2 regions of the Mesorhizobium sp. M0598 genome follow, and region 2 is predicted to be linked to the other one. Evidence: predicted binding sites of a transcription regulator. Region 2 holds the regulator's gene; the other holds the start of a gene.
The links. The regulator PhoB, encoded in region 2, activates phosphate uptake and scavenging genes when phosphate is short. The targets are predictions, from matches to a motif close to TGTCATNNANCTGTCAT.
Positions count from the first base shown of each region.

Region 1: a site for PhoB is predicted at 13,812-13,828, ahead of NKI59_RS14260 (alkaline phosphatase D family protein). Genes of this name have one in related genera too.

Region 1 is NZ_JAMYQL010000009.1:113,064-129,094, forward strand. It holds gene purH (bifunctional phosphoribosylaminoimidazolecarboxamide formyltransferase/IMP cyclohydrolase) at 1-310, shown strand, start outside; gene NKI59_RS14215 (MFS transporter) at 350-1,726, opposite strand; gene NKI59_RS14220 (NAD-glutamate dehydrogenase) at 1,916-6,736, opposite strand; gene NKI59_RS14225 (peroxidase-related enzyme) at 6,867-7,430, shown strand; gene NKI59_RS14230 (YciI family protein) at 7,568-7,891, shown strand; gene NKI59_RS14235 (LysE family translocator) at 7,901-8,515, opposite strand; gene NKI59_RS14240 (DUF1062 domain-containing protein) at 8,910-9,536, shown strand; gene NKI59_RS14245 (hypothetical protein) at 9,583-9,792, opposite strand; gene typA (translational GTPase TypA) at 9,809-11,638, opposite strand; gene NKI59_RS14255 (hypothetical protein) at 11,837-12,118, shown strand; gene NKI59_RS14260 (alkaline phosphatase D family protein) at 12,165-13,739, opposite strand; gene NKI59_RS14265 (MFS transporter) at 14,020-15,303, opposite strand; gene NKI59_RS14270 (TetR/AcrR family transcriptional regulator) at 15,386-15,991, shown strand.
Region 2 is NZ_JAMYQL010000005.1:145,374-161,404, forward strand. It holds gene NKI59_RS09350 (ElaB/YgaM/YqjD family protein) at 1-7, opposite strand, end outside; gene NKI59_RS09355 (response regulator) at 235-615, shown strand; gene NKI59_RS09360 (sigma-70 family RNA polymerase sigma factor) at 646-1,197, opposite strand; gene NKI59_RS09365 (NepR family anti-sigma factor) at 1,201-1,404, opposite strand; gene NKI59_RS09370 (response regulator) at 1,622-2,416, shown strand; gene NKI59_RS09375 (DUF1328 domain-containing protein) at 2,643-2,807, shown strand; gene NKI59_RS09380 (sensor histidine kinase) at 2,999-4,033, shown strand; gene NKI59_RS09385 (hypothetical protein) at 4,166-4,336, shown strand; partial or broken gene NKI59_RS09390 (hypothetical protein) at 4,394-4,600, shown strand; gene NKI59_RS09395 (YMGG-like glycine zipper-containing protein) at 4,683-4,928, shown strand; gene NKI59_RS09400 (CHASE domain-containing protein) at 5,028-6,650, opposite strand; gene NKI59_RS09405 (ATP-binding cassette domain-containing protein) at 6,780-7,574, opposite strand; gene NKI59_RS09410 (sugar ABC transporter permease) at 7,652-9,016, opposite strand; gene xylF (D-xylose ABC transporter substrate-binding protein) at 9,159-10,199, opposite strand; gene NKI59_RS09420 (ROK family protein) at 10,486-11,730, shown strand; gene phoB (phosphate regulon transcriptional regulator PhoB) at 11,740-12,429, opposite strand; gene phoU (phosphate signaling complex protein PhoU) at 12,446-13,153, opposite strand; gene pstB (phosphate ABC transporter ATP-binding protein PstB) at 13,186-13,989, opposite strand; gene pstA (phosphate ABC transporter permease PstA) at 13,986-14,837, opposite strand; gene pstC (phosphate ABC transporter permease subunit PstC) at 14,841-15,830, opposite strand; gene pstS (phosphate ABC transporter substrate-binding protein PstS) at 15,890-16,031, opposite strand, start outside.

The DNA.
Region 1 (16,031 bases), on a different contig from region 2:
CGCCAGGGATGGCGCTACAGTCGGCATCGGCGCCGGCCAGATGAGCCGGGTCGATTCCTCGCGCATCGCGGCGCGCAAGGCGCTCGACGCGGCCGAGGCTGCCGGCCTGACGGAGCCTTTGACCAGGGGCTCGGTCGTCGCCTCGGATGCCTTTTTCCCGTTCGCGGATGGGCTTTTGTCGGCAATCGAAGCCGGCGCCACAGCCGTCATCCAGCCCGGCGGCTCGATGCGCGACGACGATGTCATCGCCGCCGCCGACGCTCACGGCATTGCCATGGTCTTCACCGGAGTCAGGCATTTCCGGCATTGAACGCGTTACCCTCCCGCTGTGGGAGAAGGCAAGAGCAGCTCACTCCGCCGGCCGATCCGCCGGATAGGGCGTGCCGATCAGGATCGCCATGCCGGCGCCAAGGAACAGCACGATCGCCGCCATGCCGAGCCGCGCCGAGCCGCTAGCCAGGGTGATCGTGGCCACCATGAAGGGTGCGGCAAAACTGGTTGCCCGGCCGGCCAGCGCATAGATGCCGAAATAGCGGCCCGATTCGGCAGCGGAGACGCTGCGCGCCATGTAGGAGCGCGACGATGCCTGCACCGGCCCGAAGGCAAGCCCGATCAGCAGGCCGTAGAAAATGTAGGCTTTTTCCGCCGCCGTGCCGAACAATCCGCCACCATCCAGTCCGGGCATCACCCAGGCGCCGAACAGCGTATAGCCCGGCCCGGTAGAAACGATGCCGATCGTGGCAATGCTCAGCATGACCAGCGAAATCATCACTATGGTCTTGGAACCCAGCGCTGTGTCGAGGCGTGCGGCAACCAGGCAGCCGACGATGGCAACGACGTTGAGGATGATGCCGAACAGGCCGATCTCGGTAATCGACCAATGGAACATTGCCGCCGCAAACGTTCCGCCTAGCGCCAGCAGTGCGTTGACGCCGTCCTGATAGATCATACGGGCGACGAGAAAGCGAAAAATACCGCTGCGCTTGCGCACTTCGGCCAGCGTCGACTTCAGTTCCGATAGTCCCTCGCGCACCGCCGGCCCGATTGGAATGCCTTTGATCGCATCAGGCGTGAAGAAGAACATCGGCAGGATGAACAGGAAATACCAGGCCGCCGACAACGGCCCGGTAGCGCGCGCGTCCTCGCCGAGCCTGGGGTCGAGGCCGAAGATCGGGTCGAGCCCAACGACGGTCTTGCCGGTTTCAGGCGAGCCGGCCATGACGGTAACGACGAAGATCAGTGCGATCATGCCGCCGAGATAGCCGAGTCCCCAGGCCATGTTCGAGATCCTGCCGATGTCGCTCTTCGGCACCAGGCGGGGCATCATCGAATCATTGAACACAGTCGAGAATTCCGCCGCGACCGACGCCAGCGAGAACAACGCCACGACCAGAAAAAGATTAGAGCCGGGCGCGGCGAACCACAGCAGGGTGAGGCAGGTGATTTTAACCGCGGCGAAGAAGGCTATCCACGGTTTGCGTGGTCCGGTCTGATCGGCGATCGAGCCGAGGACCGGCGACAAAACGGCAATGACGAGGCCGGCGGCGGCAATGCCGTAGCCCCAGGCCGCTTGCCCGGTCTCTGGATTGCTGGCCATGCGCGAGACGAAATAAGGACCGAAGATGAAGGTGGTAACGACCGTGAAAAACGGCTGTGCCGCCCAGTCGAACAGCATCCATCCCCAGATGCCGCGTCCCGATGCCCGCTGCACTGCCATCTCAGCCATGTCCCCTCCGCTGGAGCTTGCTCCATGCCGATCGAATCGGAATGACGCTCCGTCTTCTTGTTGAGCACGATCTTGTCCAAAAGCCGATCGTCACTTTTTGGGATCATGCTCCGGTGCCCCCCAACGCAGGGCGCCGTTCGCTCAATAGCGCAGTTCTTCCCGGCAATCCCGCGCGATGTGGAAGACGTCTCACAGCTGCGTCAGATCACTCATCAGGCCGGACGCCACCGACAGCCGCGACACGGTGATGTCGCCGCCCTCGGTCAGCGCCTGCAGCCGCTCGCGGATGCGTCCGACCCGTTCGCCACCGGCCTCCAACCATGCCGACACCGGATCCGCCGCCTCGGCATGGCCGGTCAGCGCCGCCACCGCGATGCCGCGCCTGGCCGCGCCGATCGTGTCGGTAGCGCGGGAAAGCGCCAGTTGATCGTAATAATCCGAGGGCGTGATCGAGCGCGCCGCATCTTCGACGCGCGGGATACGGAAGACATCGCTGACTGCAAAAAACGCCTTGGCGGCAGCGACGATGCCGGCATTTGCCGTCCGCGCCGTCAGCGCTATGTCGGGGATGAGTTCCGCCACATCGGTCAACGCCAGTTGCTCGGCAAGGCTCTCGGGCGCGCCGCCCCTCGACAGGCTGTGCCGCCGCTCCTCGATCCGCTCGCGCGAGAAGGCCGGCAGCAGCGAAACGAGCTTCGGCTCAAGCGCCTTGCGCGCATCCTGCAACTCGGCAATCCGCTGCCCGAGCAGTGCAGTGCCGGCATCGTTCTTCAGGTACCAGCCGCTCGTCACATAGATCAGCCGGCTGACCGCCTGATAGAGGTCGAGCTGGATCTGTCCGTCGATCTGGTTGTCGAGCGCGTCGATCTGGCGATACAGCGCCGGCAGTGCAAAGCCATCCCGCACCACGGCGAAGGTGCGCACGACATCGGCGGCACTGCGCCCGGTCGCTTCCTGCAGCCTGTTGACGAAGGACGGGCCGCCGCGATTGACCAGGTCATTGGCGACGGCACGGGCGATGATCTCGCGGCGCAGGCGATGGCCGTGGATTTCCGCCGCATATTTCTTTGCCATGCGGTCGGGAAAGTAACCCATCAGGTCGCGGTCGAAATGCGGATCGTCCGGCACGTCGCTGGCGACGATATCGGAAAACAGCACGATCTTGGCATAGGCAAGCAGCACGCCGAGCTCGGCCCGGGTGAGCGGCTCGCCGCGCGCATCGCGCTCGGCAAGAGCCGCCGGCGACGGCAGCGTCTCGACGGCACGGTCGAGCAGCCCGCGCGCCTCGAGCGCCTCCATGAAGCGGCTCTGATGGGCAATGTCGGCAAGGCCGCGCTTGCGAGCAAGGGACAGCGCCAGCGTCTGCTGGTAATTGTTGGACAGCACTAGGGCGCTGACCTCGTCGGTCATCTCGGCCAGCAATTTGTTGCGCGACGGCCGCGTCAGCGATCCCTTCCGCATGGCGGAAGCCAGCGCGATCTTGATGTTGACCTCGACGTCCGAGCAGTTCACGCCGCCCGAATTGTCGATCGCATCTGAGTTGCAGCGGCCGCCATTCAATCCGAATTCGATGCGCGCCCACTGCGTGACGCCCAGATTGGCGCCTTCACCGATGACCTTGGCACGCAGGTCGAGCGCGGTGATGCGGATCGCGTCATTGGCACGGTCGCCGACGTCCTGGTTGGTCTCGCCCGATGCCCTGACATAGGTGCCGATGCCGCCGAACCACAAAAGATCTGCTGGCGCCTTGAGGATGGCACTCATGATCTCGACCGGCGTGGCCGTTGTCTTGCCGAGGCCGATAGCTGCAGCCGCGGCGGCCGGCAAGGTGATCGACTTCTGGCTGCGCGAGACGATGATGCCGCCTTCGGACAGCTTCGTCTTGTCGTAATCCTGCCAGCTTGAGCGGGCGAGAGCGAACATACGCCGGCGCTCGGCCATCGAAGCGGCCATGTCGGGATCGGGATCGATGAAGATGTCGCGATGATCGAAGGCGGCGATCAGCCGGGTCTGCTCCGACAGCAGCATGCCGTTGCCGAACACGTCGCCCGACATATCGCCAACGCCGACGACGGTGAACGGCGTGGTTTGGATGTCGCGGTTCATCTCGCGGAAATGCCGCTTGACCGCTTCCCAGGCGCCCTTGGCGGTAATGCCCATCTTCTTGTGGTCGTAGCCGGCCGAACCGCCGCTGGCGAAAGCGTCGTCGAGCCAGAAGCCGTGCCTTTCGCTGATGGCGTTGGCGATGTCCGAGAAGGTCGCCGTGCCCTTGTCCGCGGCGACGACGAAATACGGATCATCCTGATCGCGCCGCACGACGCCGGCTGGCGGGACGACGCCGTCCAGCCCGATATTGTCGGTGATCGACAACAGGCTGGAAACGTAATTCTTGTAGGCGGCCGTGCCGGCCTCGAAAATTGCGTCGCGCCCGGCGCTCATCGGCAGCTTTTTCGGGTAGAAGCCGCCCTTGGCGCCAACCGGCACGATCACCGCATTCTTGACCTGCTGTGCCTTGACCAGGCCGAGCACCTCGGTGCGATAGTCCTGCGCACGGTCCGACCAGCGCAGGCCGCCGCGCGCGACCGGGCCGAAGCGCAGATGCACACCCTCGACCTCGGAGCCGTAGACGAAGATCTCTCGCCATGGCCGCGGCGCCGGCAGCCCGTCGACCGATTGCGAATCGAGCTTGATCGCCAGCGATTGGCCTTTCTGTTTCGTATCGGCAACGAAATGATTGGTGCGCAGCGAGGCTTCGATCAGGTTCAGATAACGGCGGATGATGGTGTCGTCGTCAATGTTGGGAACGTCTTCCAGCGCATCCGTGATCTTGGCTTTCAGATGTTTGGCCTGAACGACGCCTTCCGTCTCGGCCGTCGGGCTGAGGCGGGCGACAAACAGCGCATGCAGGCCGCGGGCGATCTCGGGATAACGTTTGAGCGCGGCGGCGATGAAATCCTGGCTCTGCGGGATGCCGGCCTGCTGCAGATAGCGGCCATAGGCGCGCAGGACAGTGATCTCGCCCGACCACAGGCCGGCGGTCTGGGCAAGGCCGTTATAGCCGTCATTGTCGACATCGCCGCGCCAGACGGAAAGGAACGCATCCTGGAACAGCGCGCCGCCATTGCCGAGGTCGATCGGCCTGCCGTAGCTGTTCTCGAGTTCCATGTCGTGGATGAAGACCATGCCGGGCTGATCTCTATTGATCATGCCGGATTGAATGTCGCCGACCTCGAAAGTGCGCTCGCTGATGACGCGGAAACCGATGTTTTCCAGCACGGGCACGCGCCGCGACAGCGCCACCGGGCTGCCATGGTGATAGATCTTCAGCGCCGCCTGATGCGGCTTCTGGACGGTGTGACGGTAATAGTCGATGGCGATCGGATTTGACGCATCGAGCTTGGCGATGCGCCCGGCGTCGGCCAGCGCCACGGCCGGCGGAAAACTGTCGCGATAACTTTCCGAAAAACGCGAGGCGATGGCCGTGAGTCTCGCATCGGCGCCGGTCTCTGTCGCGGTCTCGCGCAGTGCATCGTCCCAGGTCCGTACGATGTCGCGGATCGCCGCCTCGATCGTCGCCTGCTCGACCTTCGGCGTCCTGCCGCCGGAGCGGCCGATGATGAAATGGACGCGCGCCAGCCCGCCTTCCGGGAAGGCCGGATAATAGGCCGACAGCCGGCCTTCGAAGACGGTCTTCAGATAGGTGCCGATCTTCTCGCGCACGACGCTGTCGTAGCGGTCGCGCGGCACGAAGACGAGCACGGAGACGAAGCGGTCGAACTGGTCGACACGCACCAATGCCCTGACGCGCGGTCGCTCGATCAAGCCCAGTATGGCTTCGGCATGCTTGCGCAGGATCGGCACCGAAACCTGGAACAGCTCGTCGCGCGGATAGCTCTCCAGCACGTTGATCAAAGCTTTGCCGGAATGGTCGCTTGGATTGAAGCCGGATTTGGCAATGACGGTTTCCGCCTTCGAGCGCAGGTAGGGGATTTTCATCACCGAGCGCGTATAGGCAGTCGAGGTGAACAGGCCGACGATACGGAGCTCGCCTGAAAGCACGCCTTTGCCGGTGTAGGTCTTGACGCCAATGTAGTCGAGGTAGATGCGGCGGTGCACCGATGACTTGGCGTTGGCCTTGGTGACGATCAGCGGTTCCGGCCCATGCAGGAAGGCACGGATTTCCGGGGTCGTGCTCACCGCTTCGGTGCCGCGCCTGAGCACCAGCACGTCGGGATCGGAAAGGATGCCGAGGCCGGGCTTTTCGGCGCGCTCGAGCATGCCGCTCGTCTCGCCGCCAGTGTAGTTGAATTCGCGCATGCCGAGAAAGGTGAAATTGTCGTCGCGCAGCCATTCGAGGAAGGCGATCGCCTCGGTGACATGGGCCTTGTCGAGCGGCACTGGCGAGTAGCGGAATTCCGAGATCGCCTGGTCGAGGCGGGCAAGCATCGGCTTCCAGTCGGTGACGGCGGCTCGCACCTGGCCGAGCAGCTTCGTCAGGCGTGCGGCCAGGCCTTCGGCCTGCTCGGCCGAAAGGCGGCCGATATGGACATGGATGACGCTCAGTCGGTCATGGCTGTGGTCGCCCTTGGCATAACCGCCATCGCCGAGGATTTCCTCGACGCCGTTCTTGCCGTGCCTGACGACTATGACCGGATGGGTAACCAGCAGCGGCTCGCCGGCGCTTTCTGTAATCTCGCCGAGGACGGAATCGAACAGGAACGGCATGTTGTCGTTGACGACGGTGATCACCGTCATCGGCCGGCCCTGGCGGACGACACCGGAATCAACGTCTATGGCAACGACGCAGTCGTCCTTCTTGTGCCTGGCCACTGCGCGGCCGGCGAGTTCGGCAGCGCGTTCGAGATCGATGACGTCGTAGGCGGCGACATCTTCGGCCGGAGCTCGGGCCAGCAAGTAGTCGGCAAGCCTGCCGGGCTTTTCGCCACCCGCGGCTTCACCCCTCGTCACGCCGGCCTTTTTCAACCGGCTCGCTGACTTTACGCTGGCCATGAGTCCCTCCCGTCACATGTTTTTGCGGCTATGCTAACAGATGACGGGTATTTGGCGACAAAGGTTTGACGGCTTGCGACGAAATGTCGGAATTCACCGGCAGCCTGGCGAAAACGAGGAGAAATCCGCCATGACGGAGAAAATTACCGCGCTTGACCTGGCACCGGCGGAGCTGAGCGACGCGACCAAGGCCTATTTCGCCAAGTGCCGGGAGAAGCTCGGCCTCGTTCCCAATGTGCTGCTCGCCTATGCCTTCGACGAGAAGAAGCTGCGCGCTTTCACCGACATGTACAATGATTTGATGCTGGGTGAATCCGGCCTGTCGAAACTCGAGCGCGAGATGATCGCGGTGGCCGTCTCGTCGGTCAACCATTGCTACTATTGCCTGGTCGCGCATGGCGCGGCGGTGCGCCAGCTTTCCGGCGACCCGGCCTTCGGCGAGATGATGGTGATGAATTTTCGCGCCGCCGAGCTTTCGGACAGGCAACGCGCCATGCTCGAATTCGCGGTGAAGCTGACCGGGCAGCCGGCAAAGATCGTCGAAGCGGACCGGGCGGCGCTGCGGCAAGTCGGCTTTTCCGACCGCGACATCTGGGACGTCGCCTCGACCGCGGCGTTCTTCAACATGTCGAACCGGCTGGCATCGGCAATCGATATGCGGCCGAACGATGAATACCATGCGATGGCGCGATAGGGCACCGCCGTTGCGAGCCAACCGCACATTATATTAGCTACTTCGCATTCTCGTTGCTTGTTTGCCGGTTTGGTCCGATGATCGGCATGCGGCATGACCGCATGCCGGTTCGATGCCGCCGATCAAAGGAGGAGAACATGGCGAAATTTCTCTACGTCTATCACGGCTCGGGCAAGATGCCGACCGAGGAGGCCGAACGGAAGGCAGCGATGGATGCCTGGAACGGCTGGTACGGCAAGCTTGGCTCAGCGGTGGTCGACGGCGGCAATCCAGTCGGCATGTCGAAGACCCTGCTGCCTGGCGGCAAGGTCGAGAACAATGGCGGCAGCAATCCGACCGCCGGTTACACCATCATCGAAGCGAAAGACATCGACGATGCCGTCGGCAAAGCCAAGGATTGTCCTATCCTGACGGACCCGGGTTTCAGCGTCGAGATTGCGCCGATAATCGAAATGGGTTGACGCGCCGGCTCAGGACCGCGCCGCGATAGCCGCCGCAGCGCCGGCCATGGTTCCGGCGCTGACGCGGTTGGCAATCTTCATCGCCCGCTTGCTTTTGAGCAGCTTGCGCGCCTGTGATGCGGCGAGCACCCAGGTCAAATCGATAGCGACCAGGACAACGGCCATGGTCGCGGTCAGCTCGACCCAGCCGATCATGCTGACCGAACCGAGGTCGATGATGGTCGGCAGCAGCGCCAGGTAGAACATCATGATCTTCGGGTTGCCGAGCGTCACCGCCATGCCGGCAAAGAACAGCTTGGTGGGCGAATCTTCGCGCGGCAGCGAACCTTCTTTTGCCTCGACCGGCGCCGTCCACATCTTCCAGGCCAGCCAGGCGAGATAGGCGACGCCGACCCACTTCACGACGACGAAAGCAAAATGGAACGTCTGCGCCACCACGGCGAGGCCAAACACCGCCAGGGACAGCCAGATCGCTTCGCCGATCCACATCGCAAGCAGGAACGGGAACACGTCGCGAAACCCTTTTGCGATGACCCGCGCCACAAGAGCGGCGATCGATGGGCCGGGCGAGCCGGCGGCAACAAGCAGGGCGCCGGCAAAAATCAGAAGCGATGTGAAATGCATGACGCGGATCCCGTTTGAAATGTTTGGGTCGTTCAACATAACCCAACTGGTCCGACGACAGTAGCGTCCACGGAAAGAAGGCTTGTCGGCCAGGCACCTCGCGGCTAGAAATGTCGTTCCGAAATCCTTTCCGAGCTTCACTTTGCCTACGTAACCGCCGGTCTCGTCAACTCCCCCAACACAGAGCAGGGCGTCGCAGTCGCGATGCCTGTTTTCACATCATGTGTTCCTCGGGTGGCGGTTCGAGACCGGTTTGGCACTGCTGAACCGCTGTCGCGCATAACCACCCGCGACACCTGATTTCCAACTGCCGCAGTCTCTCGCCACGCCGTGCCCGCAAGGGTTCTCGATATCGCCGATCTGACGAACTTCCCGACGGGAAGGGCTTTTCGGCATGCCTTCGATACTGCGTATCCGCTGGGCGATCACACCCAAGACCGCACCTCGACCTCACCTCAACTGCAATCGCTGCGGCGGCCTGAAAGCCTATCGCTGCAGCGGCAAATTCCGGGTCAATGCCAATGGCAAGCGCATTGACGCCTGGTTGATCTACCGCTGCATCGACTGCGACAATTCCTGGAATTTCGGCATTCTGGAGCGCTGCAGCCGCCGCGATATCGAACCGGCAATATTGCAGGCGCTCGAAAGCAATGATCCGGTCCTGGCGCGGCGCCATGCTTTCGATGTTGCCGCATTGCGAAGCAGGATCGGGCGCGTCGAGGAGTTTCCTGAAGCCATCGTTCATAAGCAGGTGCTCGGGGACAGGCCGGAAAATACCAGCGCTCTCGAACTTCAGCTCTGGCTCGAAATGCCGACAACGCTGCGGCTCGACCGGTTGCTGGCCAGCGAACTCGGTGTCCCGCGATCGCGGCTACAGGTTTGGGAAGAGAAGCGATTGCTGGTGGTTGGTCCGGACGGGGCCAAAGCCTTGCGCCGGCCGGCGCGGGCGGGAACGGCGATCCGGATCCACCTGTCTGGCGAACCAGACCGGGACGAAATCATTTCGGCTGCAGGTGGATGAGGCGACGGCAAGGGAATCCGTAGTCAGAGACAGTTGCGGCCAGGGGTCAGTCGCCCTCTTTGGAGGCCGAGCCAATCAAACCCTTGGCCGCATCGAGATCGCTGTCGGCGACTTGCACATGGATCAAGCCAAGCCTGCCCGTGTCGAGAAGATAATTCGCGAGAGCATAAATTCCATACGCGTCGAGCATCGACACGCAAACTTCGGCCTCGGGTCGATTGTCGTATATGACAGCCGTGACGAGTTTACCGCTCATTGCGCGGTATTGCCCTTTATGCCGCGCCGACCACTTTCGCCGACTTCTCAAAACGCTTGCGCTCGTTCGGATCGAGATAGAGCTTGCGCAGGCGGATGGTCTTCGGCGTCACTTCGACCAGCTCGTCGTCCTGGATCCAGGCCAGCGCGCGTTCCAGCGTCATGCGGATCGGCGGTGTCAGCTTCACCGCCTCGTCCTTGCCGGCGGCGCGGATGTTGGTCAGCTTCTTGCCCTTGAGCACGTTGACTTCGAGGTCGTTGTCCCTGGAATGGATGCCGATGATCATGCCCTGATAGACTTTGACGCCGGGGTCGATGACCATCGGGCCGCGGTCTTCCAGGTTCCACATGGCGTACGCCACCGATTCACCCTGTTCGTTGGAGATCAGCACGCCGTTGGTACGGCCCGGCAGCTCACCCTTGTAAGGTTCATAGGCATGGAACAGCCGGTTCATCACAGCGGTGCCGCGCGTGTCGGTCAACAGTTCCGACTGGTAGCCGATCAACCCGCGCGTCGGTGCGTGGAAGACGATGCGCTGGCGATTGCCGCCCGAAGGGCGAAGCTCGACCATCTCGGCCTTGCGCTCCGACATCTTCTGCACGACGACGCCGGCATGCTCCTCGTCGACGTCGATGACGACTTCCTCGACCGGCTCCAGCAATTCGCCGCTGTCGCCCTTCTGCATGACGACGCGCGGCCGCGACACGGCGATCTCAAAACCTTCGCGGCGCATCGTCTCGATCAGCACGGCCAGCTGCAATTCGCCGCGGCCGGAGACGAAGAACGAATCCTTGTCCGGCGATTCCTCGATCTTCAGCGCGACATTGCCTTCAGCCTCGCGCAGCAGGCGGTCGCGGATGACGCGGCTGGTCACCTTGTCGCCTTCGGTGCCGGCCAGCGGGGAATCATTGACCAGGAACGACATCGTCACGGTCGGCGGATCGATCGGCTGCGCATGCAGCGGTTCCGTCACCGACGGGTCGCAGAACGTGTCGGCGACGGTGCCCTTCGACAGGCCGGCAATAGCGACGATGTCGCCCGCCTGCGCCTCGTCAATGGGCTGGCGCTCGAGCCCGCGGAAAGCGAGGATCTTCGAAATGCGGCCGGTTTCGACCTGGGTGCCGTCATGGTGCAGCACCTTGACCGCCTGGTTGGATTTCAGTGTGCCGGATTCGATACGGCCGGTGATGATGCGGCCGAGGAACGGATTGGCTTCCAGGATGGTGCCGATCATGCGGAACGGGCCGGGATGAACGGTCGGCGCCGGCACGTGCTTGATGACGAGGTCGAACAGCGGCGCCAGAGCCTGGTCCTTCGGACCTTCGGGGTTTTCCGAGACCCAGCCGTCGCGGCCTGAACCGTAAAGGATAGGGAAGTCGAGCTGCTCGTCGGTAGCGTCAAGTGCTGCAAAAAGATCGAACACCTCGTTGACCACTTCGACGTGGCGGGCATCTGGCCGGTCGATCTTGTTGATGACGACGATCGGCTTCAGTCCAACCTTGAGTGCCTTGCCGACCACGAATTTGGTCTGCGGCATCGGCCCCTCTGCGGCGTCGACCAGCACGATGGCCGAATCCACCATCGACAGAATGCGCTCGACCTCGCCGCCGAAGTCGGCGTGGCCGGGCGTGTCGACGATGTTGATGCGGGTGTCCTTCCAGTCGACCGAGGTCGCCTTGGCCAGGATGGTGATGCCGCGTTCCTTTTCGAGGTCGTTCGAATCCATGGCGCGCTCGGCGACGCGCTGGTTGTCGCGGAACGAGCCGGACTGTTTCAGAAGCTGGTCGACGAGGGTGGTTTTTCCATGGTCGACGTGCGCGATGATCGCGATATTGCGGATTTTCATGTTTCGGTCTCGGGAGCGTTGCAGGCAGCAGGCCAAAAGGCGCTGCCTCTTTCGGTTGGGCGGCTCATACAGGGTTTTTCGCAATTGCGAAAGAGGAGGCGAGCCACCAAATAAAGTCACCAAATCTTAAATGTCTTGGTGTGAAGTGGAATTATTAACCAAGGCGGAACCTTTCATGGTCCGGACAGTTCGAATTTCATGATCGAGATAGGCATCAAACTCCGGCCGATTTTGGCATGTACCGCGCTCGCCGTCCTCCTCGCGGCCGGCGCGGCGCAGTCGGCGGCGTCGTTCAAGGAGACGCGGTCTGCTTTGCCGTCCGACAAGCCGTCGGCGGAGCAGCTTTTTGCCGATGCTCCCGATGGCGTCGATCCGGTGGTGACCGGGCCGGTAAGCGCCGTCTTCAAGCAGCGGCAGCAAAATGCCGGATGCGACAGCGCCGTCTGGCCCAACATTCCCGTCGTCTGCTATCCCGATTGATATACGTCCTACCCTCGGCCTGGCCCGAGGGTAGTGGCGGCGTCGCTCACGCCGACCGCACCGGATCGAGCGTGACCTTGTAGAGTTCGCTGTCGTCACGATCCATCAGCCGCACCGTCAACTGCTCGGTGGCGCCATCGATCTCGACGAGCCCGAAGAACTGCAGGCCGGCCGAAGGCGCCAGGTTTTGACCCTGTTCGGCAGTTGGTGCCTTTATGAACTTCAGCTCCGGGCCGAATGTCATATCGAAACCATTAGGCCCGAACGTGCCGGAATGGATCGGACCCGAAACGAATTCCCAAAACGGATTGAAGTCCTGGAACTGCGCCTTGTCCGGATTGTAGTAATGCGCAGCTGTGTAATGCACGTCTGCGGTGAGCCAAACAGTGTTGCTGATACCCGCATTCTTTATATAGCGAAGAAGGTCGGCAATTTCCAGCTCACGCCCTTTGGCCGGGCCATTGTCGCCATTGCTGACCGCCTCGGCCCCTACCTTCTTGGTGCCGTCGTTCCAGACGACGAGGCCGAGCGGCATGTCGGCGGCGATGATTTTCCAGGTTGCCTTGGAATTCGCCAGTCCGCGCTTCAGCCATTTCGTCTGCTGTTCGCCAAGGATGCGCGATTGCGCCGTCATCGTCTCTTGCATATTCGGACCGTTGGGGCCGCGATAGGAACGCATGTCGAGGAAGAACACGTCGAGCAGCGGACCATAGGCGATCTTGCGGTAGACGCGGCCGGGCTCCGACGGCTCGTAACGGATCGTCGTCATTTCGTGGAAGGCGCGCGCCGCACGTGCCGCCAGCACATGAATGGATTTTTCAGTGTAGCGATCGTCGGCGCTCAGGTCCTTCGAGTCCGACCAGTTGTTCAGCACCTCGTGGTCATCCCACTGATAGAAGGTCGGACAGATGGCGCTGAGCGCCAGCACATGCCTGTCCATCATGTTGTATTTCCACTGCACCCGGTATTCGTCCAGCGTCTCGGCAACCTTGCGCTTCTCGTCGATCAGCACTTTGTTTTTCCACTTGCCGCCGTTGGGCAGGTCGACCTCGTCCTTCATCGCACCATCGGCATAGATCGTATCGCCCGAATGCAGGAAGAAGTCGGGCGTGTGCTTGGCAATGGTGGCGTAGGTCTTCATGCCGGTCTCGTCGATGCCCCAGCCTTGGCCGGCGGTGTCGCCCGACCAGGCAAAGCGAATGTCGCGCTTCGAGGCAGGTGCCGTGCGGAAGCGGCCGACGACCGGCTCGGAAACGGCGTTGATGTCGGCAAGATCGGCCGCGACCATGCGGTAGAAGATGTCCTGGTCGGAGGCGAGATCGGTAAGCAGCCGCTTCACCGTATAATCGCTGGCCGGCGAGGTATCGAGCGGCGCCAGGCGGACGGCATTGGTGAAGCTTTCGGTCGGCGACACCTCGAACATGACGCGCGACGGCCGGTCGGTGCGTGTCCAGACCATGCCGCTGGTGGCGTCGACGTCGCCGGACTGGATGCCATGGGTGAAAGCCGGGCGCTGATTGGCGCGCGAGTAATAGGGAAGGGCGAGGCCCGCGGCGCCGACCAGGCCAACGGCGCTGGCCGACGTGACGAAAGCGCGCCGCGTCATCGAAATCTTGTTCATGGCTGTCTCCTGGATGGCATTGAACGTCGCCACCAAGCTCCAGCTTCAATGTTTCAGGCACATTTCGAAACGATGAAGGTTTGATAACAGTGAACAGGCTGGCGAATCTCCCTCCTTGAGGGGGAGATGTCGCCGAAGGCGACAGAAGGGGGTCGTCTCGCATGGAGCACCGACCTCTTGCATCGGCGATAAGGGGCCGAGCCCAGTCGGACCGACCCCCTCTGGCCGCTTCGCGGCCATCTCCCCCTCAAGGGGGGAGATTAGCACGGCCGATTGCGCCCTACGCCGCCTGCGGTTCCGGATCAAACGCCGGGCGGCTGGTGTTGATCAGCAGCGAGATGCAGGCGGCGGCTATTGCCGTCATGCCGGCGATCAGGAAGGCAAGCTGATAGTTGCCCTGAAGCTCACGCATGGTGCCACCGAAGGCAGCGGCGGTTGCCGCACCCACCTGATGGCCGGCGACGATCCAGCCGAAGACGATCGGCCCGCTGCGGTCGCCGAACGCCTCGTTGGAAAGCCTGAGCGTCGGCGGCACCGTCGCGATCCAGTCCAGTCCGTAAAACACGGCGAAGATGATCAGGCTGGTCGCCGAGAAGCCGGAATAGGGCAGATAGATCAGCGACAGGCCGCGAATGCCATAATAGACGCCGAGCAGCTTGCGCGGATCAAAGCGATCCGTGAGCCAGCCCGATAGCGTCGTGCCGATAAGGTCGAAAATGCCCATCATCGAGAGCAGGCCTGCGGCCTGCACTTCGCCGATGCCCATATCGCCGCAAAAGGCGATCAGATGCGTGCCGACCAACCCGTTGGTGGTGAAGCCGCAAACGAAAAACGTGGCGAACAGGTACCAGAACACGCGCGTACCGGCGGCGCGGCGCAACGTGCTCAGCGTATGCGCGAGGAAATTGCCTTGCGCGGCCGGCGGCGCCGGCGGCACGTCGTCGGCCTCGGCACCGTAGCGCACCATGCCGATCGCGGCTGGCCGCTCCGGCACCAGCATATAAACCAGCGGCACCAAGGCGGCGGTGGCCACGGCAATGGCGATGGCGACCGGCTTCCAGCCGCCCGACTGGGCGAGCGAGGCGAGCAGCGGCAGGAAGACCAGCAGCCCGGTGGCACTGGACGCCGACATCAGTCCCATCACCAAGCCGCGATTGGTCTTGAACCAGCGGTTGACGATGGTCGCGCCGAGCACGGTGGCGACGGCGCCCGAGCTGACGCCGGAAAACACGCCCCAGGTGAGGAGCAGATGCCACGGTTTGGTCATCAACAGGCTGAGCGCGGTCGATCCCGACATCAACAGCAGCGCGGCAAGCAAGGTGCGGCGCAGCCCGATCCGCTCCATCAGCGCCGCGGCAAACGGCCCGGTCAGGCCATAGAGGAAGATGCCGGTGGCCGCCGCCAGCGACACCACGTCGCGCCGCCAGCCGAAACTGTTCTCGAGCGGCAGCATCATGACTGCCGGCGCCGAACGCAGGCCCGCTGCGATCAGCAGGCAAAGGAAGATGACGGCGACCACGACGAAAGCGTAGCGCTGGCCAAACGGGCGGGATTGAGCTATCATGTTACTGACCGGTACGTTGCAGGAGCGCGAAACATACGTACCGACCGGTAACATTGTCAACCAGCTAACCGGCAGACCAGGCATGAAAAGCATTGAACCAACGATCAAGGCGAATGACGCACCCCCGCCTCGCGCCGCCGAACGGATTCTCCAGGTGGCGCGAGACCTGTTCTACCGGCAAGGCATCAGGGCGATCGGCGTCGACGAGATCGTGCGGCGTGCCGGCGTCACCAAGCCCAGCCTCTACCGCAGCTTTCCGTCCAAGGATGAGCTGGCCGCATCCTACCTCCGGCACTATGACCTCGAATTCTGGGAGCGTTTCGACGAGGCGGTGGATGCCCATCCCGGCGATCCGCGCGCGCAGATCGTCGCTTTCCTGACCCGCGTCGGCAAGCGCACGCAAAAGCCCGATTATCGTGGCTGCGGCATGACCAATGCCGCGGTCGAATATCCCGAACATGGCCATCCGGCCCGCGCCGTGAGCGAGGCCAACAAGCAGGAACTGCGCCAGCGCCTGCGCGCCATGGCGGCAGAGATGGGCGCCGGCGACGCCGACACGTTGGGCGACGGGCTGCTGCTGCTGATCGAAGGCGCCTATATCAGCGGCCAGCTGTTCGGTGTCGGCGGGCCGGCGCAGTCGGTGGCCCGCAACGCCGATCTTCTGATAGAGGCAAGTTTGAAGAAATAGTGTTCCGTTTTACCAGACCACTGTGCGCAGCCCGACTTCC
Region 2 (16,031 bases):
TCGCCATTGCTTCACTCTCCATGCTTTTGCTCGGTCGAAACGCCCGACAGACCCCAAGGTTCCGGCACGAACCTCTTCTAACCCTATCTCCGGCAGCGCGCGTTGCAAATGCCTTGCACGGGCCGAGGCCGACGCATCCGCGCCGGCACGTCTTTTTTAAATGACAGCATGCCAAATAACGATCATGACTTCCCCCGTTTCACGTTAGAGACGCATTTAAGGAGATATTGCCGCGTGCGCGCATCACTTGATGGTTTGCGGATTCTTATCCTGGAAGATGAGTTCCTGATTGCCATGGATATCGAGCAGCTTTGCCGCGACTACGGCGCGCTCGATGTGGTCATCGCCCGCGATCTGACTGAGATCGAACAGCAAGACGTTGCCGCGCAGTTCGATGTGGCCATCGTCGACCTCATGCTGAGCGGCGTTTCGACGCTCCAATTTGCTTCGCGGCTGCGTGAAGCGGGCATCCCGTTCGTCTTCGCCTCGGGCTATTCGGATACGGACGAGATCAAGAAATCCTTTCCCGGGGTCAGGCTGGTCACCAAGCCCTATTCGGGAGACGATCTCGTCGAGGCAGTGGTAACGGCCTGCAGGCGCACGCCTCTTCGCTGAGGCGCGGAGCGGTTCGAACACGCCGGCGCTTCACGCAGCAGTCGACCCAGTTACCTGAGCCGAAATTGCGTCCGGGCCATACTCGTCTTCACCGGAGATCTTCAGGATTTCCTGCAGCCGTGTGCGGGCGCGGCTGACGCGGCTCTTGATCGTTCCGACGGCGCAGCCGCAGATCTCGGCCGCTTCCTCGTAGGAGAAGCCCGACGCGCCGATGAGGATAATGGCTTCGCGCTGGTCTTCTGGCAGCAACTCGAGCGCGCCGCGAAAGTCTTCGAGGTCAAGCTGGCCGTGCTGGGCCGGGTGAACGGCAAGCCTGGCCGTCATGACGCCATCACTGTCCTGCACCTCGCGGCCGCGCTTGCGCATCTGCGAATAGAATTCGTTGCGCAAGATCGTGAACAGCCATGCCTTCAGGTTGGTGCCGGGCTGGAAGCTTTCATGCTTGTCCCAGGCCTTGACCAATGTTTCCTGCACCAGGTCGTCGGCCTTGTCGGCGTTTTGCGTCAGCGACACGGCAAAAGCCCGCAGGCTCGGGATCGAGCCGAGCAAGTCGGTCTTGAAGCCCTGGGAGACGGCCGCCATGCCTCAGTCCTTCTTTTGTACAGGTTCGGCCTTTTCCAACTGGCTGAGCAGTTGGGCGAAGCGATCCGGCACATTGTCGGAGACCAGCTCGTCATAGTATTGTTTGAGTTTGCGGCCGATTTCCGAGTTCGGCCCAAGCGGGTCGCGGGAAGCAGCCCGGCGCCCGTTGCCAACGCCACCCATGGTAGCTTTCGTCATGTTCTTCATTTCGCCCTTTTGTCCCAGCCTTAAGCCGCCCTTCAACACATAACGCAATGCAAGCGGCAGCCTCGTCTGGTTGCCCAACCCGCCTTTAAACGCCAGCCTCACATATTAGTTCCGCACGATTGGAACCTTTTTCAAGGAGCCAGCGTTTCAATTGCTGGGCTTGCAAACCGTTTTTAGCTGTAACATGCAATCACGTCATATGAGGGAGACGTCCACTATGAGCCTATCAGCAACCATCGCTCCGCACCTGCCGTTCCTGCGCCGCTTCTCGCGCGCCGTATCCGGATCGCAAGAGAGCGGCGACGCGCTGGTCGCCGCAATGCTCGAGGCCATCATTGCCGATGTCGACATCTTTCCGGACGCATCGAACGACCGCATCGCGCTCTACAAGGTCTTTGCCAAGCTCTTCACCTCGGTGGCCATTCGCGTTCCGCAGGAGCATGCCCAGTCGGCATGGGAACAGCGTGCCGCGGCCAATCTGAATGCAATTGCGCCTCGCCCCCGCCAAGCCTTTCTGCTGGTGGCGGTCGAAGGCTTCAGCGAAGACGAGGCGGCGGAGATTCTCGACGTCGACGAACAGGAATTCTCCGAACTCCTCGCGCAGGCGAGCAACGAGATCTCCCGTCAGGTGGCAACCGACGTGCTGATCATCGAGGATGAGCCGCTGATCGCCATGGATATCGAGGAAATGGTCGAAAGCCTCGGCCACCGCGTCGTCGGAACGGCGCGCACCCACGCCGAGGCGGTGGCGATGTTCGGCAAGGCGCGGCCAAAGATGGTGCTTGCCGATATCCAGCTTGCCGACGGAAGTTCGGGCATAGCGGCCGTCAATGAGATCCTGTCGTCCACCTCGGTGCCGGTGATCTTCATCACCGCCTTTCCCGAGCGCCTGCTCACCGGCGAGCGGCCGGAACCGGCTTTCCTGGTTACCAAGCCGTTCAATCCGGACATGGTCAAGGCTCTTATCAGCCAGGCCCTGTTCTTTGACCGGCACGCGAAAGCCGCGGCATGAAACAGCGGACGGCCGAACTGCGGCCGCCGAGACAGCCGCTCTCTCGGATCAGATGGGCGTGACGCCGGCTCAATTCACTGGCAACCAACTGGGGCAGCCAATTGGACCTTTCCACACACCGCGGCAATTCGGGCCCTGAAGATTTTCAGCATCGTCTTTTTCGGAAAATGGTGGAACAAACGGAGGCGAATCACGTTTTCACCCCAGCATTGGAAGGAGATCGATCATGCTTTACTGGGCGCTCGTATTTCTCGTCGTGGCGATTATCGCCGGTGCGCTTGGTTTCGGCGGCATCGCTGGCACCTCGGCCGGCATAGCGCAGATATTGTTCTTCATCTTTCTCGCCTTCCTGATCATATCGCTTATTGCCGGCCTGATCAGACGAGCGTGAATGCCAAGCGGCCATTCAAGCGAACACTGGAAGCCGCACCCCTCAAACGGTTTCCAGCCACCGCCGGGCAGTGTCCTCCAACGGGATGCCGCTCGGCGGACCGCTTTTTAAGGCTTGATACGAACCTCCTCCTTTTGGAACCCATTTTTCCGCGAACCGTTCAGCCCGACATGGGTTGAGCAAATTGACCGATGCGTTCCAGAGTCGGAAAAATGAAAGACCGCGGCCAGCGTGATGAGATCATCGCTTTGCATCCCGCCGAAAGCGGGATGCAGCTTGGCCGGGCCCTTCTCCATGCACTGCACAATGCCGGGATTTCCGTCCTGTACCAGGATCGCGAGATGAAGACGGTGTGGGCGCGCAACATGCGCGCCCCCTGGACTTCCGATGCCTCCGACAACACCGGCATCTTGCCGCCGGCGCAGGTAGAGCGTATCGGCGCCGCCAAGCACGACGTCATCGTCTCCGGCAATCCTCAACATCTTGAACTCAGCGTGCCGGCCGATGACGGCGCCCGCTGGTTTCAAGTGTGGATAGACGCCGACCGCAGCGAGACCGGCGCGGTGCAGGGCGTCGTGACCACCATGGTCGAAACAACCGAGCAGAAACGCCGGGAGCAGACGTTGAAGGCGCTGCTGCGCGAAGTCAGTCATCGCTCCAAGAACCTTTTGGCCATCATCCAGAGCATCGCCACCCAGACGGGCCGTTATTCCGGCAGCATTGACGATTTCCTGACGCGCTTCCGGGGCCGATTGCAGTCGCTGGCCTCCTCGCAAGATTTGGTTACGTCATCCAACTGGCGGGGAGCGGCGCTGCGCGAGCTGGTTTCCGGTCAGGTCGGCAGGTACGGCGCGGATCCCTTGCACAGCCTACGCTTCCGCGGCGCAAATCCATATCTCAACCCCAATGCCGCCTTGCACATCGGCTTGGCCATGCATGAGCTCGCCGTCAATTCGGTCAGCTATGGCGCACTGTCGCGCAGCGACGGTTTCGTCGAGGTGACGGCCGATCTGACGGCAGCTTCCGCTGGCGAGCCTGCGCTGTCGCTGACATGGGCCGAAGTGATCGGAGCCAACGACAATCAGCGCAGTGAGAAGCGTTTTGGCAGCGTCGCGCTCGAACGCGTCGTGCCCACTTCATTGAATGGAACGGCGACACTTGAGATCACCGGGAACCGCCTCGAATACCGCCTTGTCGTTCCTCACGGTAATTTCGAGACGGATTAACGAGCGGCGGTCGCCGCGCGAAGGCTTGCTGCTCATCGCCATCTTTAACCGACTGTTCACCATAAAGTCCGATCCTGTGCGAACGTGCCGATCCACCGGATTGAGTTTGGCACAAAATGAAGGGAATGGGCCTTGACGGCTGCCCACTTGAACAGACTGGAACAGGCCGCTCGCGTCTCGATGGGCGGTTTTCAGGATCCCGACGTGTCCGCAGCGCCCGCGCCTCGTGCTTCGCCCCTCCGCTTCGCCGCCATCGCGCTTATGGCCGCGATCGTCCTGACCGCCGCGTCCCAACTGATCTGAATCGAACTCGCCTCTGCTTGATCGCTTTGAAACCACTGCCCGAGTGCTCGGCCGTGCCCGTTCGCGGTCACCGACCTGCAGGGCCAGGCCCAACATGTCGTCGCCAGATGCCTTGCCGTCGATCCGGCGCTCGAGGACGACTATGACAGGATCGTCTGGAACGTGCGTCCCAGCGGCACGCTCGATGCGTCCTTGGAGATTTCCGGGTTCGTGGTAGCATCGAACGGCGCACGCCCCGAAAAAGACTATCTTAATCAACAATGAAATCGTGCGGGCAAAGGCCGTACTTTCATGCTAAATGGCGGCTGGAGCTTATTAAAGTGAGGACAAAAGTGAGGATGACTCCATGCGGAAGATGATTATTGCCATGGTTGCCGTGGTTGCGGTCAGCGGCTGCACCACCACGGAAGAGAACGTGGGTATCGGCACTGTGGGCGGCGCGCTCATTGGTGGCGCTGTCGGCGGCGGCAAGGGCGCTTTGATCGGCGCCGGCGCTGGTGCGATTGGCGGTCTGCTCGTTCGCCGTCTGCAAAATGGCTACTGCCAATACAGAGATCGTCACGGCCGGATTTACACAGCTCGCTGCAACTAGTTTCGAACTCCAGGCGAACAGCAAACGCGGAGGCAGGCCACCTGTCTCCGCGTTTGCCCTTTTAGAGCGCTGTTGCGACGCGGCCCACGAGACGGCGTTTCAGGCCGGCAGCGGAACCCTGATTTCCACGTTCAAGCCATCTTCGCGAAAATCGCGCCTGATTGTGCCACGCAATTCGCGCGTGACGTTGAGATCGATCAGTCTGGTGCCAAAACCGCTCTTTGCCGGTGTCTCGAGCTTCTTCTGACCGGCCTCGCGCCAGTTGAGAGCCAATGTCCGGGTGCCGCTACGGGCTTCGAGCGACCAGTCGACCTTCAGCGCACCGACTGAATTGCCGGCTTCGCCATGCTTCAGCGCATTCGTCGCCAGTTCGTGAAAGACGAGGCCGAGTGCCTGCGTCGTCTTTTCATCGAGAAGAACCTGCGGTCCCGACAGCAGCCCTTCAGGAAGCTCACTGCCGAACACCTGGCCTAGTTCGATGCGCAGCAGGTCGCCGAGATCGGCTTTCTGCCAGCGTGAGCGCGTCAGCATGTCCTGGGAAGCCGCCATCGCCTGCAGCCGGGCCGAGAAAGAAGCCGAGAATTCCTGGACGTCGGTGGTGTGCGATGCTGTCTGGCGCGCGATTGCCAGCACCCGCGTGATCGAGTTCTTGATGCGATGCTTCATCTCCTGCAGCATCAGGTCTTTTTCCAGCAGGCTCTTTTCGGTCGTTTCGTGAAGCAGCGAGACCGCCTCATAGGCCCGCTCCTGATAGCGGGCCACCAGCGCGATGGCGCCCGCAAGCAGCAGTCCGAACAATCCGAGCATCACCGGGATGGCGCGCGAGGAAGGTTGCGAGAAAGCACTTGTCGGCCTGAACAGGACGACCCACGGCCGGCCGGCGACGGTGATCTTGCGGGTGACCAGCAGCCTGTCGCCGAGGCTCGAAACAGGCGGCGTTTCCGATTGGAACAGCAGGTTGTCGCTGTCCACCGTGCCGTCATAGATCTCGGTGTTGACCGGCAGCAATGGTGCCCGGCTGAGCGCAGCCTGGAACAGATCACGGGCGCGGAAGGCCGCATAAAGGAAGCCGGCAGTCGAGGATCTCGTCGCGTTCACGGCGTCCGGCGCGGTTTCGACATTGAGCCGGACGAAGACGAGGAACCCGGTAAAGGTCTGCGCGGCACCCGTATCCTTGCCGAACTGCACGAGCCCGCTGGCGTGCTGCTGATCGTCGGCCATCGCCTTTTCGATCGCCTCGCGCCGCGCCGGCCCGGTGAACATGTCGTAGCCGATGCTGGATTTGTTGGACGGATCCAGCGGTTCGAACAGCACGATGGGCGTACGCCACGGTAAGTTCGTGTCGGGATAGATCGGATGGCTTGCGCCGTGATCGTGCAGGATGTCGCGCTCGACCGCCGCCTCGTTGCCAGTTTTCGCCAGGCGGAGGAAACCGATGCCGCGCAGGCCGGCGAAATTATTGTCGATGTCGAGCGCGTTGAAGAAAGCCTTGAACTCGCCCTGCGAGATACCGCCATTGCGTGCGTCGAACAGCGCCCGGGTCGAACGCAGCAGCGACAGGTCCAGGTCGATGCGGCTTTCGATCCGGTTAAGCGCGTCGTCTGCCGTCGCCTCGAATTTAATGCGGGCCGCCTCCTGGGTGGCAAAATAGGCAAAACCCGCCATCGTCAGGCTGATCAGCGCGACGGCGATAAAAGCGACGGTCGGAAAAAGCTTCTTCAATTGCTGATACGTCCCGTGGACGGTTCGGCATCTTTATGGGCAAGTCCCGACGCCAACACAATGGCGAGGCCAAAGCATGGTGACGGCTGGCACATTTTGGCGGCTTGTGATTAGCCGGCTAATTCTCGTTCATGCGGCGATCTTCAGCGCGCCCGGCCCCGGAATGGCGCCGGGTGGGCACTTGCCGAGGATGATCATGCCGAGCACCTCCTCCTGGGTGACGTCGGTTGTGCGCGCCGTTCCGACAACCCGACCGTTCTTCATGACGCAGACACGGTCGGCAAGCTCGAACACGTCGTGAATATCATGGCTAATCAGGAAGATGCCGATGCCGTCGGCCTTGAGCTGCCTGACCAGTTCGCCGACCTGCGCCGTCTCTTGCGGCCCGAGTGCCGCCGTCGGCTCGTCCATGATCAGGATGCGAGCATTGAACAGGATGGCGCGGGCGATCGCCACCGACTGCCGCTGGCCGCCCGAAAGCTTTACCACCGGCTCCTTGAAGCGTTGGAAACGCGGATTGAGCCTGCCCATCACCTTGCGCGCCTCGGCCTCCATGGCGACGTCGTCGAGCGTACCCCAGCCGGTCATCAGCTCGCGGCCGAGAAACAGGTTGGCGGCCGCATCGACATTGTCGGCCAGCGCCAGCGTCTGGTAGATCGTCTCGATGCCGTACTTCTTGGCGTCGCGGGGATTGGAGATCGAAGCCTCCTCGCCGTTGACGAAAATCTGGCCCGCATCGCGCTTGTAGGCGCCGGACAGGATTTTTATCAACGTCGATTTGCCGGCACCGTTGTGACCGAGCAAAGCCATCACCTCGCCCGGGAAAAGGTCGACAGAGGCATCGTCGACGGCGCGAATGCCGCCGAAAGCGATGGAGATGTTGCGCATGTCGATCAGCGGCGTGGGAGCGGTTTTGTCTGCCATGCTCGTCCTTCCTCCCTAGAGGTCCTGCTTGAGCACCAAGTTGTACGAAAACCGGTTTCCACCTTGCGGGATCATGCTCAGACCCGTTTGCGATAGACGGTATCGAGCCACACCGCGACCACCAGCACGGCTCCGACAACGATGCTCTGCAGCGGCGAATCGATGCCGAGCAGCACCATGCCGGACTGCAGCGACTGCATCAAAAGCGCGCCGAGCATGGCGCCGAGCACTGTGCCGGAGCCGCCGGCGAGCGACGTGCCGCCGATCACCGCCGCCGCGATGACCAGGAGCTCGTCCAGCGTGCCCAGCGCATTGGTCGACGAGTTCTGCCTGGCTGACGAGATCGCTGCGGCGATCGTCGCCAGCACGCCCATGATCATGAACACCTTCATGGTCACCCAGCGCGTGTTGATACCGGCAAGGTTGGCTGCTTCCGGATTGCCGCCGATGGCGAAGACATAGCGGCCGAAACGGGTACGCTTGGCGATGAAGGTCATGATCAGCCCTACGGCTACAGCCATCAGCACGGGTATGGCGATGCCATGGGCGATGAACAGCCCGCCTTCGGGAACGGTTATATTGTTGGCCGCCGCATATCTGTTCACGATGCCGACCGGCCAAGGATAGGAATTGGCAAGCCATATGGCGCCCATGATGACAAGGCAAGTGACGGCCCCGAGGAACGTCTCGGCCCAGATCGGGCGTAACGGGAAGCGGAACCGCTTGCGCTGCACCCGCCCGTTGAGCAGCATGAACACAACCGCCAGGCACGCGACAATTCCGACGATCCAGCTCCATCGCGCGCCGATCGAACCCGTCGGCCCGCCGCCCATCAGCTGGAAAGTGGCATCCAGCGGCGCAATCGTCTGCCCACTGACGACCCACCATGCGGCACCCCGCCAGACCAGAAGGCCGCCCAGCGTCACGATGAAGGCCGGCACCTCGAGATAAGCGATGATGTATCCCTGGAACGCTCCGATCAGAAGGCCAAGCGCCAGGCCGATGGCCAGTGCCAGGATCCAGATCCAGGGGTTGCCTAATTGCAGACCGACCATTCGCACCAGGAAATGCACCTGCGCAAAACCCATGACCACGCCGATCAGGCCTTCGGCGGAGCCGACCGACAGGTCGATATTGCGCATGACGATAACCAGCACCATTCCGGCGGCCATTATGGCCACGGCCGAAGTCTGCACCGACAGGTTCCAGAGATTGCGTGGCGTCAGGAAGGTCCGGCTGTCGAAGTCGAACGGATTGACGCCGAGCCGTACGCTAGAAATGACATGCAGGCCGACCCAGATGACCAGCAGCGCGCTGATCATGCCGAGCATGCGCGTGTCGAGTTCGGTTGCCTTGAGAAATCGGGCAACGATGCCGAGCTCGGATTCCCGTGCCCGGTCTGCCGTGCTGTCTACCGGCGTGTTGGGCGTCGTATCGGTCATGATGTTTCTCCCGCCGGGTTGCCGTCTGCCGCGGATGCCGGAAGCAGCCTAGAAGTTATCCGCCGGAAGCGGAAAAACAACTCTTGTTGAAAAAACGCCGCGGCGAGCGGCCGCGGCGTTCGGACTTCTCGGAAACGTCGGCTCAGTTGCAGACTGCAACAGCGCTAGCCGTCACGCCGGCGCAGACCTCTTCTTTCTTGATCCAGCCGGCGTCGATGACGACGTTGAGGTTGTCCTTGGTGATGGCGACCGGGGTCAGGAACAGCGACTTGACGGTATTGCCGCCGGGCGTGGTGAAATCCTTCACGCCGGCAATGTCGGTCATCTGCTTGCCGTCGGCCAGTTGCGAGGCGATCTCGGCGGCATTCTTGCCGAGCTCGCGCGCATCCTTCCACACCGACACGGTCTGTGTGCCGAGCGCGATGCGGTTCAGCGCGGCGTGGTCGCCGTCCTGGCCCGAAACCGGAACCGATCCGGCCAGCCCTTGCGCCGTCAGCGCGGCGACGACGCCGCCGGCAGTGCCGTCATTAGCGGCGACCACGGCATCGACCTTGTTGTCGTTGGCGGTCAGGAACTGTTCCATGTTCTTCTGAGCGTTGGCCGGCAGCCAGCCGTCCGTATAGGCCTCGCCGACATTCTTGATCTTGCCGCCGTCGATGGCCTCCTTCAGCACCTCCATCGAACCGGCAAACAGGAAATCGGCATTCGGATCGGAACCCGAACCCTTGATGAAGACGTAGTTGCCTTCCGGCTTCACCTTGAAGACTTCGCGGGCCTGCATGCGGCCGACTTCCTTGTTGTCGAAGGTCAGATAGAACACGTCCTTGTTCTCGATCAGCCGGTCATAGCCGACGACCGGGATGCCTTCGTCCAGTGCCTTCTGCACGGCCGGCCCGATGGCCGAGGCGTCCTGCGCCAGGATGATCAGTGCGCTGGCGCCCTGCGAGATCAGGCTCTCGACGTCGGTGAGCTGCTTGCCGGGGTTGGACTGTGCGTCGGCGGAAATATACTTGTCGCCTGCGGCCTCGATGGCCGCCTTCATTGCGGCCTCGTCGGTCTTCCAGCGCTCTTCCTGGAAGTTCGACCAGGAAACGCCGATGACCTTGTCTTTAGCCTGCGCCACCGACGCCAGCGCCAGCGTCATGGCGACACCCGCCAGAATGGCGGTCGTGAATTTCTTCATCATATCCTCCCTGCGCCGCGTACGGCGTGACCAATTGGCTCAAAGACCAGCTTAGAAGCTCTAATTTTTTCGAGCCTCGAAAAAATACTGGCCCGATCTCCGGCTGCTGTCAACATCGATTCTGATGGATTTTGATGACTCTGCGAGTTTTTTCGAGCGTCGGAATAAACGATGACAGCGCCACCTGCATCTGACACTATTTGCCTGCATCCGACACTATTTGTCGGACATTACCGACGGCTTCCGGTTCATGAGCAGCCGCGGCAACCGGGAGGAAAGCAAAACAATGTCGGTCGGAATCCGCCATGACGATTTGCGCCGGCGCAACCGGGCGATGGTGATCTCGGCGGTGCGCCGGGCCGGCCAGCCATCGCGTACTGAGATCGCAGCTACCACCGGCCTCAGTCATTCGACCATATCGGCGATCTCTTCCGACCTGATACGGGAAGGCATCCTCGCCGAGAGCAAGGCAAGTGAGCCCGTTTCGTTGAAACGCGGTCGTCCGCAGGTCGGCCTCGCCCTCAACCCGGAAGCGGCGGCGGTGCTGACCGTGGTGTTGTCGCTGAATTTCCTGTCGGCCGCCATTATCGACTATACGGGACAGGTGGTCGCCGAGGAACAGCGCCGGCTGGACACGCTGACCATGCCGCGCGACGAGCTGATCCGTGAATGCATGGCCATCGTCCGGCGCCGGCTGCAGGATCCAGACCTTGACGTCCGCAGTGTCGCCCGCATCGCCCTGGCGATTCAGGGCATTACCGACTCCCCTGCACGCGCCATGCTGTGGTCGCCGATCACGCCGCAGACCGACATCGCCTTTGCCGACATGCTGGAGGACGAATTCGGCATCCCGGCAACGGTGGAGAACGACTGCAACATGATGGCGGTGGCTTTGCGCTGGCGCAATCCGGATCGCTATCGCGACGACTTCATCGCCATCCTGCTTTCGCATGGCATCGGCATGGGGCTGGTGCTGAAGGGCGAACTGTTCACCGGGACGCATTCCTCGGGCGGCGAATTTGGCCACATGATCCATCGTCCGGGCGGCGCGCTCTGCCGTTGCGGGCGGCGCGGCTGCATCGAGGCCTATGCCGGCAACTACGCCATCTGGCGCAACGCCAGGCAGATGAGCGAAGACAGCGAACCGGTCGCCGACGTCAGCGACGCCGACATGCGAGCACTGGCGGCCCAGGCGCGCGAGAAAGATGGGCCGGAACGCGAGGCCTACCGCAAGGCCGGCGAAGCGCTGGGTTTCGGTCTCGGCTCGCTGTTCGCGCTGATCGATCCGGCACCGGTCGCGATGGTCGGCGCCAGTGCCGCCGCCTTCGATCTGATCGAGCCGGCCTTGCGGAAGGCAATCGCCCAGACCGCCGGCGGTCAGCATTCAGGCTCGATCTCCTTCGATACAGAGCCGAACGAATTGCCGCTGATCCGCGAAGGCTGCGCGATGCGGGCGTTAAGCTTCGTCGACCAGGAGATTTTCGCGCCGGGCGCGCAAATGAGGCCCAGCGTCAGAAAGAACGTAGCCTGACCAGGCGGGTCAATCTTCCCTGATCGCATAGCCGGCACCGCGGATGGTGCGGATGACATCCGGCATCCGGCCGTTGTTGACGGCTTTGCGCAGCCGCCCGACATGCACGTCGACGGTGCGTTCGTCGATGTAGATTGTCTCGCCCCAGACATTATCGAGTAACTGGCTGCGCGAGAAGACACGGCCCGGATGCCGCATCATGAACTCGAGCAGCCGGAATTCGGTCGGCCCGAGCCTGATTTCGCTCTTCTTGCGATAGACTCTGTGCGATTCGCGATCGAGAACGATGTCGCCGACCTTCAGCACGCTGGACAGCACTTCCGGCTTGGCGCGCCGCAGCAGCGCCTTGACCCTGGCCATGAATTCCGGTGTCGAAAACGGTTTGACCAGATAGTCGTCGGCGCCGGTCGAAAGACCGCGCACCCGGTCGCTCTCCTCGCCGCGCGCGGTCAGCATGATGATCGGCAGCCGCTCGGTTTCGGGGCGCACCCGCAGCCGACGACAGAGCTCGATGCCGGAAACCGCTGGTATCATCCAGTCGAGCACCAAAAGGTCGGGCACATTCTCCTGCAAACGGATCTCGGCTTCGTCGCCGCGTGTCACCACCTCGACCTGGTAGCCTTCGGATTCGAGATTGTAGCGGAGCAGCACACCCAACGGCTCCTCGTCCTCCACCACCATTATGCGTGGTGCGATCATCGGCTGGGCACCCCCATCATGTCACCGGTGCGGACATTGTCGTTTCGTCCTGCTTCGGACGATTGACCGGCAATTGCTCGCCGGTCAGCACATAATACGCATTTTCGGCGATGTTGGTGACATGGTCGCCGATCCGCTCCAGATTCTTGGCGCAGAACAGCAGGTGCGTGCAAGCGGTGATGTTGCGCGGATCTTCCATCATGTAGGTCAAGAGCTCGCGGAACACGGACGTGTATTTGACGTCGATGCGCTCGTCGGCGGCACGCAGCTTGGCCAACGCGGCCGCATCGCCTGCAGCATATTCCTCGATGACACCCTGCACCTGGATGAGAACCAGCTGCGCCATCGCGTCGATGGAATGCGACAGGTCCCGCGGCGTGGCGCTGAGGCCGACCGCACTCACGCGCTTGGCGATATTCTTGGCAAGGTCGCCGATGCGTTCGAGGTCGCCCGCCATGCGGATCGCTCCGACCACATGGCGAAGATCGTGGGCCATCGGCTGGCGTTTGGCGATCAGGGTGATGGCGCGGTCGTCCAGTTCGCGTTGACGCGCATCCATGATGGCGTCGTCGGAAACGACGCGTTGCGCCAGCACGTTGTCGGAATTCAACAGGGCCTTGGTCGCCCCGCCGACCATCGAACCGGCGAGGTCGGCCATGTCGCGGATCAGCTTGCTGATCTGCTCGAGATCCTCGTCGAAAGAAGCGACTGTGTGTTCGCCCATGATCCTGTCCTCAAATGCATGATCGGAATGGCTCAGCCGAAGCGGCCAGTGATGTAGTCCTGCGTGCGCTTCTCGCGGGGCGACGTGAAGATCTTCTCGGTCCGGTCGAACTCGACCAGTTCACCCAGATACATGAAGGCGGTCTGGCGCGACACGCGCGCCGCCTGCTGCATGTTGTGGGTGACGATGACGATCGTGTAGTCGGCTTGCAATTCGTCGATCAGTTCCTCGATCTTGGCAGTCGACAGCGGGTCGAGCGCCGAAGCCGGTTCGTCGAGCAGAATGACTTCCGGCTTCACCGCCACGGTGCGGGCGATACAGAGCCGCTGCTGCTGGCCGCCGGACAGGCTCAAGCCGCTGGCGTTGAGCTTGTCCTTGACCTCGCTCCACAGCGCGGCGCGCCTCAACGCCTGTTCGACGCGGCCGTCCATCTCGGACTTGCCGAGGTTCTCGTAGAGCCTGACGCCGAAGGCGATGTTCTCGTAGATCGACATCGGGAACGGCGTCGGCTTCTGGAACACCATGCCGATCTTGGTCCTGAGGAGGTTGAGATCCTGCGACCGGTCGAGAATGTTCTTGCCGTCGAGCAGCACCTGGCCCTCGGCCGTCTGTTTTGGGTAGAGCTCATAGATGCGGTTGAACACACGCAGCAGCGTCGATTTCCCGCAACCCGAAGGGCCGATGAAGGCCGTGACGCTGCGCTCGGGCAGCGACAGGCTGATGTCCTTCAGCGCCTTGCTCTGGCCGTAGTAGAAGTTGAGGTTCTTGACCTCGATCTTCGTCTTCTCGGCTACCGTTTCGGCCATCGTCATGTCTGGGGACAACATCTGTGTCATCTGTCCTCTCTGCGTCCGGTAAGGCTGCGGGCGAGGATGCTCAAGCCCAGAACCGTCAGGGTGATTATGAGTGCGCCGGTCCACGCCAGTTGCTGCCATTCCTCGTAAGGGCTGAGAGCGAACTGGAAGATGGTCACCGGCAGGCTGGCCATCGGCGCGTTGATATTGCTGCTCCAGAACTGGTTGTTGAGCGCGGTGAAGAGCAGCGGCGCCGTCTCGCCGGAAATGCGTGCTATCGCCAGCAATATGCCGGTGACGATGCCGGACAATGCGGCGCGGTAGGCGACCGAACGGATCACCACCCAGCGTGGCGCGCCGATCGCGGCACCGGCTTCACGCAACGCGTTCGGCACCAGGCTGAGCATGTCTTCAGTGGTGCGCACGACCACCGGAATGACCAGGATGGCAAGCGCAACTGCGCCGGCAATGGCCGAGAAATGTCCCATTGGCCGCACCATCAGCTCATAGACAAACAAGCCGATGATGATCGACGGCGCCGACAACAGGATGTCGTTGATGAAGCGGACGACGGTGGTGATGCGCGAAAAGCGTCCATACTCGGCCATGTAGGTCCCCGCCAGCACGCCGATCGGCGTGCCGACGACAACGGCGATGATCGTCATCAGCAGGCTGCCCGCGATGGCATTGAGCAGGCCGCCGGCCTCGCCCGGTGGTGGCGTCATCTCGGTGAAGACCGCGAACGAAAGCCCGGCTGTGCCCTTATAGACTAGTGCGCCGAGGATGAGCGCCAGCCAGGCAAGCCCGATGCCGGCGGCGACGACGCAAAGCGCCATCATCACCGAATTCCTGGCTTTGCGGCGGCTGTGGAGCGATGAGGATGTCGACATCGGTCAGGCTCCCGTACGGGCGTCGATCCGCATCAGCATATAGCGGGCGGCGGCAAGGATCAGGAAGGTGATGACGAAGAGGATCAGGCCGAGCGAAACCAGCGAGGAGGTGTAGAGGTCGCCGTCGGCCTCGGTGAATTCATTGGCGATGGTCGCCGAGATCGTCGTGCCCGGCGCGAACAGGGAGGCACTGATGCGGTGGGCGTTGCCGATGACGAAGGTCACCGCCATGGTCTCGCCGAGCGCCCGGCCGAGGCCAAGCATGACGCCGCCCATGATGCCGATGCGGGTATAGGGAATGACCACGCGCCGGGTCACTTCCCAGGTCGTGCAACCGATGCCGTAGGCCGATTCCTTCAGCACCGCCGGCACCGTATCGAAGACATCCTTGGTGATCGAGGTGATGAAGGGCAACACCATGATGGCGAGGATCAGCGCCGAGGTCAGAAGGCCGATGCCGTAAGGAGGGCCGGCGAAAAGGCTGGATAGTCCCGGCACGCCATGGAAGATGTTGATGATGAAGGGCTGTATCGTCGTCTGCAGGAATGGCGCGAACACGAACAGGCCCCAGATGCCGTAGATGATCGAAGGAATGCCGGCCAACAGCTCGACCGCTATGCCGATCGGGCGCCTGAGCGGGCGCGGGCAGAGCTCGGTGAGAAAGATTGCAATGCCGATGCCGATCGGAACCGCGATCAGGATGGCAATGGCCGCCGTCACCAGCGTGCCGTAGATCGGCGCCAGTGCGCCAAATTTTTCCGTAACAGGATTCCAGCTCTCAGTCGTCAGGAAAGAAAAACCGAACGACGACAGCGCCTGCCATGAGCCGGCAAACAGCGAGATCGCGACACCGCCGAGGATGACAAGCACAAGAATTGCGGAAGCGCGGGTGAGTCCGCGGAATATGGCATCTGTGAGCGCGAAGCGCCGCACCGTAGCTTCCCTGGCCCGGGCTGCTGCAGATGATGGCATGGCATCGGAAGCGATGGTCATTGGGTCCTCGCGATTAAAGGCAACAGGGAGGGCGCCATCGACGCCCTCCCTGGAGGAGATTACATAGCCGAGTAGAGCGGCTTGCCGTCGTCGCCGACGACTTCCTTGGCCCACATGGCCTTGACGCTCTCAACCACCTTGTCGGGCATCGGAACGTAGTCCAGCTCGCCGGCCATCTCGTCGCCCTTGTCGTATGCCCAG